One region of the Paenibacillus sp. P32E genome, then DNA from elsewhere that is predicted to be linked to it. Evidence: riboswitches for the same ligand, from Rfam matches in the RefSeq annotation. Region 1 holds a riboswitch; the other holds the start of a gene.
What was found. A riboswitch is a leader RNA that binds a small molecule or an ion and turns the genes downstream of it on or off. The one in region 1 is predicted to bind thiamine pyrophosphate.
Positions count from the first base shown of each region.

Region 1 (7,460 bases):
CTGACAAAAACACATTGCTTTTCTCAAATTCCGCTTGTATTCCGGGTGGGAGCAGGGTCTGAAGCTCGTGACGGGTACACCATTTATAGTCTGCATGCTCTTCGGAGAGCACCACTGTATTCTCATCGGTCCGGCACCAGTAGGTAATGATGACGAGTTGCCTGCCCGGATCGGTCAGAAAGGACACGGCATACAATAGCCTTTCCACCGTGACCGTAAGTCCGGTTTCCTCCTTAATCTCCCGCTCGAGTGCAGCCTCCAGGCCTTCTCCGAATTCCATTTTTCCGCCGGGGCATTCCCAGCTGCCTGCTCCTATCGCATCTGCAGCTGCCCGCTGTACGAGCAGGATTCTGCCTTGATGCAGAATGACTCCTTTGACCGCAACGATGATGCTCCGTGTATTTCTGGTCATATAACTTATGCGCCTCCTTATCCTATGGGTTAATCGCTCCGGATCCTATCTCGGATCTATACTTCACTAAATTATATCGGCCCTTTAAGTCAAAAACGACTGTATTTTTGTTTGGACAGCCGGGAAGTGTGGTAAGTAACTTAACGTAAAGCGATTGTATAATTGATGATGCAGAAGCCATCCTAATACGATGTGGTTACTTCAACAAAAGGTACACAGCGAAAGGAGAATGGATCATGCCAGAAAATAAGCAGACTACCAAAACCTTGCCTCCCCAGGTGCAGGACCGTCAGCCCGGTATCGAGAGCGAGATGAATCCGCGCCCTGAATTTGAAACGTCCAGCTACAAAGCGGCAGGCAAACTGCTGGGTAAGGCGGCGCTCATTACGGGAGGCGACAGCGGTATTGGACGGGCGGTTGCCGTTCATTTTGCCAAAGAAGGTGCGGATGTGGTCATTTCCTATCTGAATGAGCATTCTGATGCCGAAGAGACCAAACGCCAAGTAGAGCAGGAGGGACGGAAGTGTATTCTGATCGCCGGTGACATCGGCGTAGAAGCGTTCTGCCAGGATCTGATCAACCGGGCGGTAGAGGGGCTCGGTAAGCTGGACATCCTGATTAACAATGCGGCCGAGCAGCATCCGCAGGACAAGATCGAGGATATTACCTCCGAGCAGCTGGAGCGGACGTTCCGTACGAATATTTTCTCCATGTTCTATTTGACCAAGGCAGCTATGCCGCATCTGAAAAAAGGCTCCACGATCATCAACACGACATCGATCACCGCCTACCGCGGCAGTCCGCAGCTGCTGGACTATTCGTCCACCAAAGGCGCGATTCTCAGCTTCACCCGCTCGCTGTCGATGAATCTGGCGGAAAAGGGCATCCGCGTGAATGCTGTAGCTCCGGGTCCGATCTGGACACCGCTGATTCCATCCACATTTGATGCCAAAAAGGTCAGCGAGTTCGGCGGCACACAGCCCATGCAGCGTCCGGGACAACCGGAAGAGCTGGCACCAGCCTACGTCTATCTGGCCTCGGATGATTCATCCTATGTTAGCGGCCAGGTAATGCATGTCAACGGCGGGGAAATTGTCAACGGCTAGAAGTTGCTGTACGGTCAAGTAGGTTTCTGGAAAATATAACAGTTCAAGAGCAGGCCCATGCGGTCTGCTCTTTTTTATGTACCATATAAGATGAAGCTTTGGGTAAAAGGGATAGCTTTTCCGAGGATTAATATGTTAATATGAACCACGTCAGCAATTGAATACTGCAATTGTCCCTAGGGGTGCCGCAAGGCTGAGACGAACGTGACGTTCGGACCCTTTGAACCTGATCTGGTTAAAACCAGCGTAGGAAAGCGGAGAATGAATGAACTGCAGCGGGGTTGTATTTCTTACACCCGTATTCCTGTACAAATTTATGACTGCCTCCTATCGCGGGGGCGGTTTTTTTGTGTTGCGCGTTTTGCTGCAATAGTGTGGAGCAGGAGGTGAAGAAGTGGCGGAAATTCATTTAATATCGGACGGGAAGCTTGAGCTTGGGCGTTTCGTCAGCCTGGCGGCTGCTGTGCATCCGCTCGTGGACTTTATTCATCTGCGGGAAAAAAACCGGTCTGCCCTGGAGCTGCTCAGCATGGCAGAGCAACTGCTGCGTGCAGGAATCCCCGCATCCAGACTGGTCATCAATGACCGGCTGGATGTTGCGCTGGCCGCCGGTGCAGGCGCTGTCCAGCTAGCCTGGCACAGCCTGCCGCCTGCAGCAGCCCGTGCAGCCGCTCCAGGTCTCCGGCTGGGCAGGTCGGTGCACTCCGCGGCAGAAGCAGCGGAAGCAGGCAGGCAGGGGGCGGACTTCTGCCTGTTCGGCCATATTTTCCCTACCGGCTGCAAGCCCGGACAGCGGGGGCGCGGTTTGGCGCTCCTGGAGGAAGCGGTGCGCAGCACCCGTATTCCACTGATTGCTATCGGCGGGGTGGAGCCTGGAAATGCAGGTCAAGTGATCCGTCACGGTGCTGCCGGGATTGCGGTCATGTCCGGCATTTGCGGAGCGGATGACCCCGTATCTGCTGCCCGTGCTTACCGGTTGGCGGTTCAGGAGGCGTAGGACCTGTGGTGTATTGTGACTCCAGTAAATCGGTGAATGGTACCACGCCAAGGAGGTGAGAGCGCATGAATCTGATCATTAATGGCAAGCCAGGAGTGGTTGCGGAAGAATGCCGGACCGTTGCCGATCTGTTAAGCCGGCCCGAATGGAGCTTTCGGCTTGTGATCGTGGAACGAAATGGTGAGATTGTCAGCAAGGAGCATTACGGGTCGGAGATATTATGTGAAGGCGACAGGCTGGAGCTGGTGCATTTTGTAGGCGGGGGCTGAAGCCATGAGGCTATCATAAAATATTTGAATTTTTTTCACGCTAAAAATTATCCTTCTATTTTTTTACTGAAACGGATACCGTCTTAAAAATGACGGTGAAGCCGTTTCCCTTGTCGAATTTCATCCCAGGAGGCGAGTTCATGTTAGATCCATTGGTGATTGGCGGCATTACGTTATCGAGCCGGCTGTTCATCGGTACCGGCAAATACAGCCGCAATACACTGATTCCCGAGGTGGTTTCAGCTTCAGGCTCACAGGTAATCACGGTAGCTCTGCGCCGTGTAGATCCGGAGAGCCAGGACAATATTATCAGCCATATTCCTTCCCATATGACTCTGCTTCCAAATACTTCGGGTGCGCGCACGGCTGAGGAGGCTGTGCGGATCGCCAGACTGGCCAGAGCCGCAGGCCTTGGCAATTGGGTCAAGATTGAGGTAATCAATGATCAGAAATATCTGCTTCCAGACAACCTGGAGACTATCCGGGCCACAGAAATACTGGCCGCCGAAGGCTTCGTAGTGCTGCCCTATATGAGCCCGGACCTCTCAGCCGCGCTGCGGATGCAAGCAGCGGGGGCCGCCGCCATCATGCCGCTTGGCTCCCCCATCGGCTCGAACCGCGGCTTGCGTACCACAGAGCTGCTGCGCATTCTCATCTCTGAGGTGGATCTACCGGTGATCGTCGACGCCGGCATCGGCCGCCCGTCCGAAGCGGCAGAAGCGATGGAACTTGGCGCATCCGCTGTGCTGCTCAATACGGCAATCGCTACCGCCCGTGATCCGCTGCTGATGGCTGCGGCCTTCCGTGAGGCGGTAGCTGCAGGCCGCAAGGCCTATTTGGCAGGACTCGGTCCAGTGGAAGAGACGGCTGTTGCGTCTTCGCCATTGACCGGATTTCTGAAGTGACTCACTGGCTAACGGAAATGGGGGAGTAACATGAGTTTTTTTGAACCACTGACTCGTCTGGAGCAACTGCCTTACGGGAGTTTGTGGCAGGAGTACCGGGTGGAGGATGTGAAGCGGGCACTTCTCAAGGATCGTCTGGATGAAAAAGACCTGCAGGCCCTGCTGTCTCCGGCTGCGGAATCTTGTCTGGAGGAGATGGCTCAGCGTGCGCAACGGTTGACCCGTTCGCATTTTGGGCATGTGATGCAGCTGTTCACACCGATGTATCTGGCTGATTTCTGTGTGAATCACTGTACGTATTGCAGCTTCAGCTCGATTTATGATTTTCCTAGAAAAAGATTGACTCCGGAGGAGATCAGACAAGAGGCTATAGCGATCTCCTCCACGGGCCTGCGCCAACTTCTGATTCTGACCGGGGAATCGCGCAGGGATAGTCCGGCCGCTTATGTGAAGGAATGCGTAGAAATTCTGCATGAATACTTCTCTTCTGTCAGTATAGAGGTGAACCCGCTGTCTACTGAGGAGTATCGGGCGCTTAGGGAAGCGGGAGTGGACGGGCTGACCCTGTATCAGGAGGTGTACCATCAGGAAACCTACCGCAAGCTGCATGTGAAAGGTCCCAAAAGAGTCTACCGGAACCGTCTGGATGCCCCCGAACGAGGGTGTCAGGCCGGTTTCCGCTCGGTCAACATCGGTGCGCTTCTGGGCATGTATGATTGGCGCCAGGAAGCCTTCATGACCGCGATGCATGCCCGCTATCTGCAGGACAAATATCCGGAATGTGAAATCGGCTTATCCGCCCCGCGTTTTCGTCCGTATCTGGGCGAGTTCAACCCGGAGAGCGATGTTACCGACCGTGCGCTGGTGCAGATTATTTTGGCGTATCGCCTGTTTCTGCCACGCTCCGGCATTACCCTGTCCACCCGGGAGCCCGCCTCCCTGCGGGATCACCTGATCCATCTTGGGATCACCAAAATGTCGGCAGGTGTCTCCACCGAAGTAGGGGGACACACCCAGGATGGCGGGACTCCGCAATTCGAAATCTCGGATGAACGGAATGTGCAGGAGATCACGGATATGCTTCAGGCAGCCGGCCTGCAGCCCGTCTTTAAGGATTGGGACCTGCTGAAGCTGCAGGCATGATAAGGGTTGCCGTGGTAACCGTGCTAAGGTGCTGAGGAGCTAATTGTCAGAAAAATATGCAGAGAATCTGTGACTCTGGTGCTACTCCTGCTTGAAGCAGCCTGTTCTGTATCTACAGATTAGAATTTGATTGAGCTCCTACGGGTCCGATCATAGGAGTCCACTGTTTATAACATGTTGTCCGCGCCATCCACCGGTTGTCCGCAATCCACAGATCCTCCGTCCGAACCGGCGGACAGCTCATCCAGGGACATCTCGAAGCCGGGAGCCATATGAATCAGGAAGTATTCCATTTCCGGCATTTCAAGCCCGCGCAGTTTGGCTGCGGTTTGTACCCTGGCCGCTGCGAATTCACGGTTGCCTGCAGCAACCTCCCAGACGCATTTCAGGTAAGCGTCCAGATGATCTGCCGCTTTGACATAACGCAGCAAAAGGGCATCTTCGGAGCCGGAAGGACTGTCCTGAGGCTGCAGAAGCGGCGCGTAAACAGAAGTAAGCTCCGGCGGAATCATCCCCTTCAGCCGTTCGGCGGCGACCCGCTCCATGTCGCGGAAGCTGGACAGTAGACGCGGATTGTTGTGCTTGACCGGCGTAGCAATATCGCCGGTGAAGACCTCAGTGGCGTCGTGAAACAGCGCCATTGCGGCCGCACGGTCGGCATTCAGCGAGCGGGCGAAGTGGACGTTGCCAATGGAGCAGAGCATATGCGACAGCAGGGCAACCTGGAACGAGTGCTGCGCGACGTTCTCCGGTGCTGTGCTTCGCATAAGGCTCCAGCGCTGGATATATTGAAGCCGGTACAAATAGGCTGAAAAATGGTAATTCAATTTTTACGTAACCCCTTTCATGCGTGGTTTAATATGTTATGATAAAACTAATTGTAACAGAGTTTGGACAACCGCGAACGCATGGAGAGGAGCTGGACTGAAGATGCAGCATTTTGAAGACAGTGTGTATGATCTGATCGTGGAAACCTCAACAAATCTGCCGGGCGATGTGCGCCGGGCAGTAGCCAAGGGACGTGCTCTGGAGGACCGGGCTACCCGCTCCGGCCTCGCACTCACTACCATTGCACAGAATATTGGCATGGCTGAGCTGCAGGTATCTCCGATCTGTCAGGATACAGGGATGCCGACTTTTATCATTCATACACCTGTGGGTGTGAATCAGATCGAGATGAAGAAGGACATCCATAACGCCATTATCCGTGCGACGAAGAATGGCAAGCTGCGCCCCAATTCTGTAGATTCGCTGACAGGGGAGAACAGCGGGGATAATCTGGGTGCAGGGACTCCGGTGATTCACTTTGAGCAGTGGGAAGAAGCAGCAGTGGAGGTGCGGCTGATTCTGAAGGGCGGAGGCTGCGAGAACAAGAATATTCAATACAGCCTGCCTGCGGAACTGGAGGGCCTTGGCAAAGCGGGCCGCGATCTCGACGGCATCCGCAAATGCATCCTTCATTCGGTATTTCAGGCACAGGGCCAGGGCTGTAGTGCCGGTTTCATCGGGGTCGGCATCGGCGGGGACCGTACCACCGGGTATGAGCTTGCCAAGAAACAGCTGTTCCGCAAGGTGGAGGATGTGAATCCCATACAGGATCTGGCCAAGCTTGAAGACTATATTATGGAGAATGCTAACAAACTGGGAATCGGTACGATGGGCTTTGGCGGTGAAGTCACACTGCTGGGCTGCAAGATTGGAGTAATGAACCGGCTGCCGGCCAGTTTTTTCGTCTCCGTGGCCTATAACTGCTGGGCGTTCCGCCGTCAGGGCATCCTGGTTGATCCGGCAGCTGGAACCATTCAGGAATGGCTGTATGAAAGTGGTACGGGAATCTCCGTAGAGACGGAAGATAGCTTCGTACCTGCTGCTGTGCTTGAGGCTGTTGGCTCTGCCGCAGACGTAGTAGCCTCAGGTGTTGTTCCAGAAGATGCGGCGATTCCTGCAGCACCTGCAGTACTCTCGGCTGCTGAAGCAGCAACGAATCCGGCCGGGGAGCAAGCGGCAGCAGCTGCTGGAGAATCCCGCGAGATCCGGCTGACGACACCGATCAGTGAGGAAGATATCCGCAGTCTTCGGGTGGGGGATGTAGTCATTCTGTCGGGAGAGATGCACACCGGGCGCGATGCGCTCCACAAGTATCTGATGGATCATGATGCACCGGTGGATCTGAACGGGGCGGTGATCTATCACTGCGGCCCGGTCATGCTGAAGGACGATGAAGGCTGGCATGTAAAAGCGGCAGGCCCGACTACCAGCATCCGTGAAGAGCCGTATCAAGGTGATATTATGCGGAAATTCGGCATCCGTGCCGTAATCGGTAAAGGCGGAATGGGACCCAAGACACTACAGGCGCTGCAGGAGCTTGGCGGTGTCTATCTCAATGCCATCGGAGGCGCGGCGCAGTATTATGCAGAGTGCATTAAGAAGGTGAACAGCGTCGACTTCATGGAGTTCGGGATTCCGGAGGCCATGTGGCATTTACAAGTAGAAGGATTCGCGGCCATTGTAACCATGGACGCGCACGGCAACAGTCTGCATGCAGATGTGGAAAAGGATTCTGCAGCCAAGCTGGCGCAGTTCCGGGAACCGGTTTTTAAATAAGCTGTGAAATAAAGCTAGCGTGTA
Region 1 covers NZ_LVYY01000004.1:203,770-211,229, forward strand. The annotation lists gene A3848_RS05895 (NUDIX hydrolase) at 1-412, opposite strand, end outside; gene A3848_RS05900 (SDR family oxidoreductase) at 649-1,518, shown strand; TPP riboswitch at 1,687-1,788, shown strand; gene A3848_RS05905 (thiamine phosphate synthase) at 1,913-2,515, shown strand; gene thiS (sulfur carrier protein ThiS) at 2,581-2,784, shown strand; gene A3848_RS05915 (thiazole synthase) at 2,925-3,689, shown strand; gene thiH (2-iminoacetate synthase ThiH) at 3,720-4,832, shown strand; gene yfbR (5'-deoxynucleotidase) at 5,000-5,659, opposite strand; gene A3848_RS05930 (fumarate hydratase) at 5,763-7,436, shown strand.

Region 2 (7,460 bases), on a different contig from region 1:
TCCTCTGTCATCAGGGAATGCTCCATCGCGGAAATTTCGGCTACCGTAACATCACCTACCGCTTCTGCAAAACGCGCTTTGACTTCCTCTACACTTTTTCCGGCATGCAGTTCCTTAATAATCTCCTTAAGCATGGCTTGGCGGCGTGTCTGCTCAGGAATATCCATTTCACGGTTGTTAATCAGTTCGCTCATCGTTCTCTCTCCTTCTCTATTCCACTTGTTAATCTCAGTGATCTATTCAATAATCTCGAAGCCATGGCTCTGAAAGGCCAGTCGGACGGTTTCGCGATCCATTTTCTTCATTGTGATTCCTTTAGACAAGGTCATGAACCGACCCGCCGTCTGCAGCATGCCAGGCTTCGTAATATCGCGGAAACCCAGCTCAACCATAATGTCTATGGCCTCCGGATAACGACTGACCAGCTCGAATATGGATTCATCCATGTTAAGGCGTTTGCTCATTGCACTCTCCTCCTGCAGCTTAGCTTCATGTCAATTGATAACCTTTCTCAACAACAGCTTAGCATAGGGTACGGGGCCAAAGAGTGATTGCAGTCACTAAATTAGAAACTTATATACCTGCAACTATTCATTGCAAAGCAGAAATGAATTGGCCCCGTTTTTGTTACCATCATGCCTGTATGCCAACTTATGGATATAAAAAAAGGCTGTTTCCTCCGCCTGTTACAGCAGAAGAAACAGCCTTTTATAAAGTCCGTTCCGGTTATAGCATTTGGCTCAGTCTGGACGAATTGCGGATATCGTGCGAAATGCGCATGCTGCAGAATTTGGGACCGCACATGGAGCAGAAATGCGCTGTTTTGGCACCCTCGGCTGGAAGCGTCTCATCATGGTACTCCAGCGCCCGCTCAGGGTCGAGCGACAGATGGAACTGGTCACGCCAGCGGAACTCGAACCGAGCCTTGGACAATGCATTGTCCCGATCCTGGGCACCCGGGTGGCCTTTGGCCAGATCTGCAGCATGAGCAGCGATTTTGTAGGTGATAACTCCTTCGCGCACGTCATTCTTATTAGGCAGACCCAGATGCTCCTTGGGCGTAACATAGCACAGCATCGCTGTCCCGAACCAGCCGATCATCGCCGCCCCAATCGCCGAAGTAATATGGTCATAACCCGGGGCAATATCCGTGGTTAACGGACCCAGGGTGTAGAAAGGGGCTTCCTGGCAGAGCTCGAGCTGCTTGTCCATATTTTCCTTGATCTTGTGCATCGGCACATGCCCCGGACCTTCGACCATCACCTGAACATCGTGTTTCCAGGCCATGGCTGTCAGCTCCCCAAGTGTCTCCAGCTCAGCGAACTGAGCCTCATCATTGGCATCGGCGATGGAGCCCGGGCGCAGTCCGTCTCCCAAGGAAAAGGCCACATCATAAGTCTTCATAATCTCACAGATTTCTTCAAAATGTGTATATAAAAAGTTCTCTTGCTGATGTGCAAGGCACCAGGCCGCCATGATGGAGCCGCCTCGGGACACAATTCCGGTCATTCTTCCGGCAGTAAGCGGGATATACTGCTTCAGCACCCCGGCATGAATGGTAAAGTAATCCACGCCTTGCTCCGCCTGTTCAATCAGCGTGTCGCGATATAGCTCCCAGGTCAGATCCTCGGCTATTCCTTTTACCTTCTCCAGCGCCTGATAGACCGGCACTGTGCCGATCGGTACTGGTGAGTTGCGGATAATCCATTCGCGGGTGGCATGAATTTTTGTACCAGTGGAAAGATCCATAATCGTATCGGCACCCCAGCGGGTCGCCCATCTCATCTTCTCCACTTCCTCTTCAATGGAAGAAGTCACGGAGGAATTCCCAATGTTCGCGTTGATCTTAACCAGGAAGTTACGGCCGATGATCATCGGCTCACTCTCAGGATGGTTGATATTAGCCGGGATAATGGCCCGTCCGGCAGCGACCTCATCCCTTACAAATTCAGGCCGGGTATTCTCGCGAATCGCGATATACTCCATTTCCGGCGTAATCATCCCCTGCCGCGCATAATGCAGTTGGGTAACATTGCAGCTCTCACGTGCTCTTAAAGGATTCCGCCGCAAGCCGGCGAACCCTTCTGCCGACGTCCGGTCTGCAGCTAATCGGGAGTCTCTGGGCTGAGCGGTTCTCCCGGCGTACTCCACTGAATCCCCGCGCTCCGCAATCCAGCTTAAGCGGTGCGGAGGCAACCCTTTCCGAACATTGGTATCTTCAGCGGCATCAGTGTAAATACCACTGGTATCATAGACACGAAGCGGTGCATTGTCCTCTTCCCCCGCAACACCTTCGGTCCGGCTAAGACGGATTTCACGCATCGGAACCTGAATATCGGGACGCGAGCCTTCTACATACACCTTACGGCTTGCGGGAAATCCCGACAGATCGATTTGTTCCTTTTTTGATGAATCTGACATTTTTATCTCCTCCTCATCGCTCTGTGAGCCATTCAGATAAGATCAGCACGCAGCAAAAAGCCGCTCCACCTGGAGCGGCTTTATTCATGAACAGCCCAATAAGGCTGTGCTCAAAAAAGGTCCGGCTCCACTTTCCTACGCTGGTATGATCCAGATCAGGTTCAAGGGTCCGGGAATTCAATTTCCCCGTCTCAGCCTATTCAGGCTCCCCTAGTGGGTATCTTATCTAATTAAATACAATCTACTTTAGCAGGTATTTATTGTCAATCAAAAAATTTGTTTAACCAGCATTGTGGTTACTTATCCAGCGCTTCGCTCCAGTCATGTACCATAGCGCCTTCCAGATATTTCTCAGCATCCATAGCAGCCATGCAGCCGGTTCCTGCAGCCGAAATCGCCTGCCGGTAACGGGTATCCTGAACATCCCCACAAGCGAACACGCCGGGAATGTTGGTTTCGGTTGTCCCCGGATTCACAACGATGTAGCCGTTGGCATCCGTAGTTATCTGACCGCCCAGGAACGCGGTATTCGGTGTGTGGCCGATAGCGACAAATACGCCATCTGCTTCCACGAGCTCCTCAAGACCCGTATCATTGTTACGGACGGTAAGTCCCTTCACCCCGGTATCCCCGATGGTCACTTCAAGCGGTGTGCGGTTCAGGGCCCAAGCTACTTTGCTGTTCTCCCGCGCCCGGTCCTGCATAATCTTCGAAGCGCGAAGTTCCGGACGGCGGTGGACCAGAGTTACACTGGAAGCGAATCGCGTGAGGAAGCTGGCTTCCTCCATCGCGGAGTCGCCGCCGCCGACCACGACAATCTTTTTACCACGGAAAAAGAAACCGTCGCAGGTTGCACAGGTACTTACCCCGCGTCCGACATTCTCCTGCTCTCCCGGTATGCCCAGGTACCTCGCCGAAGCACCGGTCGATATAATCACCGACTCTGCTTCCAGTACACCCAGACCATCCACGGTTACTTTGAAAGGGCGCTGCGAGAAATCCACAGAATCCACCCAGCCATTCTTAAATTGAGCCCCAAAGCGTTCTGCCTGCTTGCGCATGTTATCCATCAGATCCGGACCTAGAATACCTTCAGGAAAACCAGGAAAGTTCTCTACCTCTGTCGTCGTAGTCAATTGTCCTCCTGGCTGCAGTCCTTCAATAACAAGGGGGCTGAGATTGGCACGTGCCAGGTAAATCGCAGCAGTTAATCCTGCCGGACCTGTTCCGATTACAATTGTTTTGTACATTAGCAAGTCCTCCTTAGGGTCAGATATTTTCCGTAAATGGCGGCAAAATGTCTGCTGCCGCCCCGTCCTGCGTTAACCCGCATGCTTGATGAATACGCCGTGCGTACCGGCTTACCATGGAGACGGAAACGCCGTAATGCTGTGCAGCCTCGCGGTAAGTAACCGGATGACCATGAAGCTTGGCGGTTAGATATTCCAGAGCCGCACACCAGCCCTCTGCATGCCGGAACAAGGGTACATCCGGATAGAGGCGGGCTATGAACTGCTTCCAGAGGAGCTCGGCATCTCTCTTCTGGGCGGCATCCAATCTCCGGTCCATCACAGCAGCCATATGATCTATAACTCGCTGCCAGTCTTCCTTCCACTCTGGCGGCCCTTTATGGCTTGACACAACCGGTTCCTGAGCCGCCCTCTGGACTACACTTTCCTCCGGACTACCGCCGATCAGCCGCTGCAGACTGAGAAGCGCAGCCTCCTGCAGCGGTTCCTGTTCCGAAACTCCCTTCAGAACATCGGATATTTCATCGTCCTCAATCCAGCGCAGCGCTTCTGTCACCTGGAGCTTCGTACTAGCATCACCGTAGCGCAGCGCCCAGAAGAACGAAGCGCGCAGCAGCGGATTATTCTGTACTTCTTCCGTGAAGCTGTCCGTATTGTTCTTCCACTGCTTCAGCTGCTCTTGAAAAGGCAGCTGATAATTATAGCTTACCGGAGGCAGCGGCCTGCCCTCTGATTGTGCCTGCTGCATCTGGGACAGAAAAAATTTCGGCACTGCTGATTCCGGGTCCAGCCTGGAAGCCATCTGCCAGCAGCGTATAGCCTCAGTATGAAGCCCGCTATTGCTGGCCGCCGCCGCGCAATAATGGTACAAGCCGGCATCACCGCCGACCTCTTCATCCTTCAGCAGACGGCGGAAATGTCCATATGCAGTTTGGTGCTTGCCCAATATGCCCATCGTTGTCGCCATTTTGAATACATGCTCCTGATGAAAAGGCACTGTCGCCTCAAGCATACGCACCAATCCCGCAAGCTGGTCCTGATCGCCAGCATATTGCAGGAAAATCGCCATATTGCAGAGCGCATGCAGGTTGCCCGGGTCCTGCTTCAGCACTTCGCCAAGACATTCCTTGGCTTTGGCGAAGCGGCCCATATAGAAATAGGCAAGAGCCAGATTGTTATGTGCCGCCAGGAAGTCCGGAATGTTCTGGACAATCTCTTCAAGCAGCTTGACCGCTTGCGGGAATTTGCCTTCCTCCAAAAGACTCCGGGCTCTGTCATGCTCCACCACACCTTCCCGGCTGCGGATCCGGACTAGCGGAGCGGGCCGGTCCAGCTCATACTGCAGCAGTTCCATCAGCTCTTCGGACTCGGCCAGAAACTCACCGCTTGCATCCTCTTGCAGATAGGTCACAAGACTGCGCTCCGCCTCTTCAAAGTTTTCCATATTAGCGTAGTTATTAGCCATATAGAAGTGGCACTCTGTCATAGTAGGATCAATCTCATCCAGAACATGAGTCAAGATGTCGTTGGAATCCTTGTATTTCCCCATCTCGGATAATATACCCGCCATATTGCAATGATTCACCGGGTTTTCCGGCTCATATTCAACAGCTTTGCGAAAATTCTTCAATGCCTTATCATATTGAAAGCGGTCCAATGACCGTACGGCTCTTTCAAAGAAAAAATTGGCATCCAGAGTGACGGGAATCACGTTACCATTCACCGCGTTATTCTCTGAAGTTCTCTCAATCATGGAAGCAAGGCACCTCCCTTTGTAAGCTTCCTTATCCTCACGAAAAATAGGAGAGCGGCAGCATACACCTGCCCGGACTCCCACCTAAGTGCCGTCGTTTCCATTTTTGGTCCCGACTGTCTTCACACAGTATACCACATGTGACAGGGGGATTCTCAAGATTGGAAGGGACTCTTCAGGAGGAAAAAGCTTCAAAAAACTATTCAAGCCCCCTGATTGTTAAGTCTGGATTGTCTCTTGTCCTAATATGAAAAAGACGCAGGAATTAAATCCCCGCGTCTCTGAACAGCTTATCAATAGAACCGCCTTCAATAATAATGCGTGTGGCTTCAGCCAGCATAGGTGCTACGGAGAGCACAGTGAACCGGCTGGAATGATCATCCGGCAGCGCAATGGAATCGGTAACGACAATTTCATCTATATTGGGGTGGACCATACGGCTTAGTGCATCTCCCGAAAAGAGTCCATGAGTTGCACAAACGATGCTGTTCTTCGCCCCGCGCTCCTTCAGGCCTTCCACCACATTCACAATCGTTGTACCTGTATCGATCAAGTCCTCGATAATGATAGGCGTCCGTCCCTCTACATCTCCAATCACATGCGTAATCACCGATTCATTGTGAGCCGGGCGCTTCTTGATCATAATAGCAAATGGTGAGTCCAGACGGCTGGCCAGCTTCTCTGCCATGGAGGCACGGCCTGCATCCGGAGATACCACAACCAGGTCGGACAAGCCTTTTACCTTCAGATACCCGCTGATCAGATCAAGTGCTGTCAAGTGATCGACCGGGATGTTGAAAAAGCCTTGAATAGCCGCCGCATGCAGATCAATCGTAATCACACGGGTAGCTCCGGCGGTTGTAAGCACATCCGCTACCATCTTGGCCGATATCGGCTCGCGCGGCGCGGATTTGCGCTCCTGTCTGGCATAGCCGTAGTAAGGCACAATAATATTCACCGTTCTTGCCGACGCCCGCTTAGCCGCATCAATCATGACCAGTAGCTCTACGAACAGCTCATTAATGGGGTGAGCGAGGGATTGCACCAAAAATACGTCACAGTTCCGGATGCTCTCTTCATAATGCACATAAATCTCGCCGCTCTTGAAGCGGGTCAGCTTAATCTGGCCCAGCGGTGCGCCCAGACGCTCCGCAATATCAGCGGCCAGCTTCGGATTCGACGAACCGGAAAAAATACGCAATTGATGATGATGCATAGTACCCTCCTGGGGATCAAAATTTATAGTTCAAACGGAACCAATGTACGGACGCGACCCTCAAACACAGCCAATTCGCGGAAACCGGTGTGCCACAGCATGCTGCGGGCTTCCTGCAAGCCGTCCCCCAGCTTCATTGGATCATGGGCATCAGAGCCCAGGGTGAGCGGTATGCCCAGCGTCAAAGCCTGCTGCAGCACATGCTCAGCAGGAAACATCTCTGCGCAGGGCTTGGTAAGCCCTGATGCATTAAGCTCCATCGCTATGCCGCTGCCCGCTATCGCACTGAGCGCCTCCAGCTCCATCGCCCGCACCTTTGCCTTGCCCTCTGGTGTCTGTGGACCGTAGCCAAACCGTTTGATAACATCCATATGTCCTATAATATCATATAATCCCGATAACGCCGACTTCCGTACAGCATCATAATACCGGCGGTAAACCTCCATCACATCTTGACCTTCCCAGCCCTGCGTCTGGCGAAAATCCGTAATGTCCCATTCTCCGAGAAAATGCACCGAACCGATCAAATAGTCCCAGGGATACGGTGCCAAAAGCTCACGGATCTGCTCCTCGTAGCCCTCGATATAATCGGCTTCCAGTCCTACACGCAGCTCAATCCTTCCGCGATAACGCTCCTTAAGGTTCAGACATTCGTCCACATAGCGGGGAAGCTCGGATAACGGCATCGCCATCTCTGGATAGTAGGTATCCGGGTCTACATGAAGAAGCGGCAGGTGATCAGACAAACCGAGCTGCTCCAGCCCCAGTTCAACCCCCCGCTGCACATACTGTTCAAGGGTACCTACTGCATGTCCACAGC
Region 2 covers NZ_LVYY01000077.1:19,861-27,320, reverse strand. The annotation lists gene A3848_RS30155 (DUF438 domain-containing protein) at 1-194, opposite strand, end outside; gene A3848_RS30150 (DUF1858 domain-containing protein) at 237-464, opposite strand; gene thiC (phosphomethylpyrimidine synthase ThiC) at 727-2,421, opposite strand; TPP riboswitch at 2,537-2,643, opposite strand; gene trxB (thioredoxin-disulfide reductase) at 2,718-3,671, opposite strand; gene A3848_RS30135 (tetratricopeptide repeat protein) at 3,691-5,424, opposite strand; gene A3848_RS30130 (ribose-phosphate diphosphokinase) at 5,690-6,640, opposite strand; gene hisJ (histidinol-phosphatase HisJ) at 6,664-7,460, opposite strand, start outside.
Region 2: linked by a shared signal. The riboswitch ahead of thiC (phosphomethylpyrimidine synthase ThiC) and the one ahead of A3848_RS05905 (thiamine phosphate synthase) in region 1 are both predicted to bind thiamine pyrophosphate.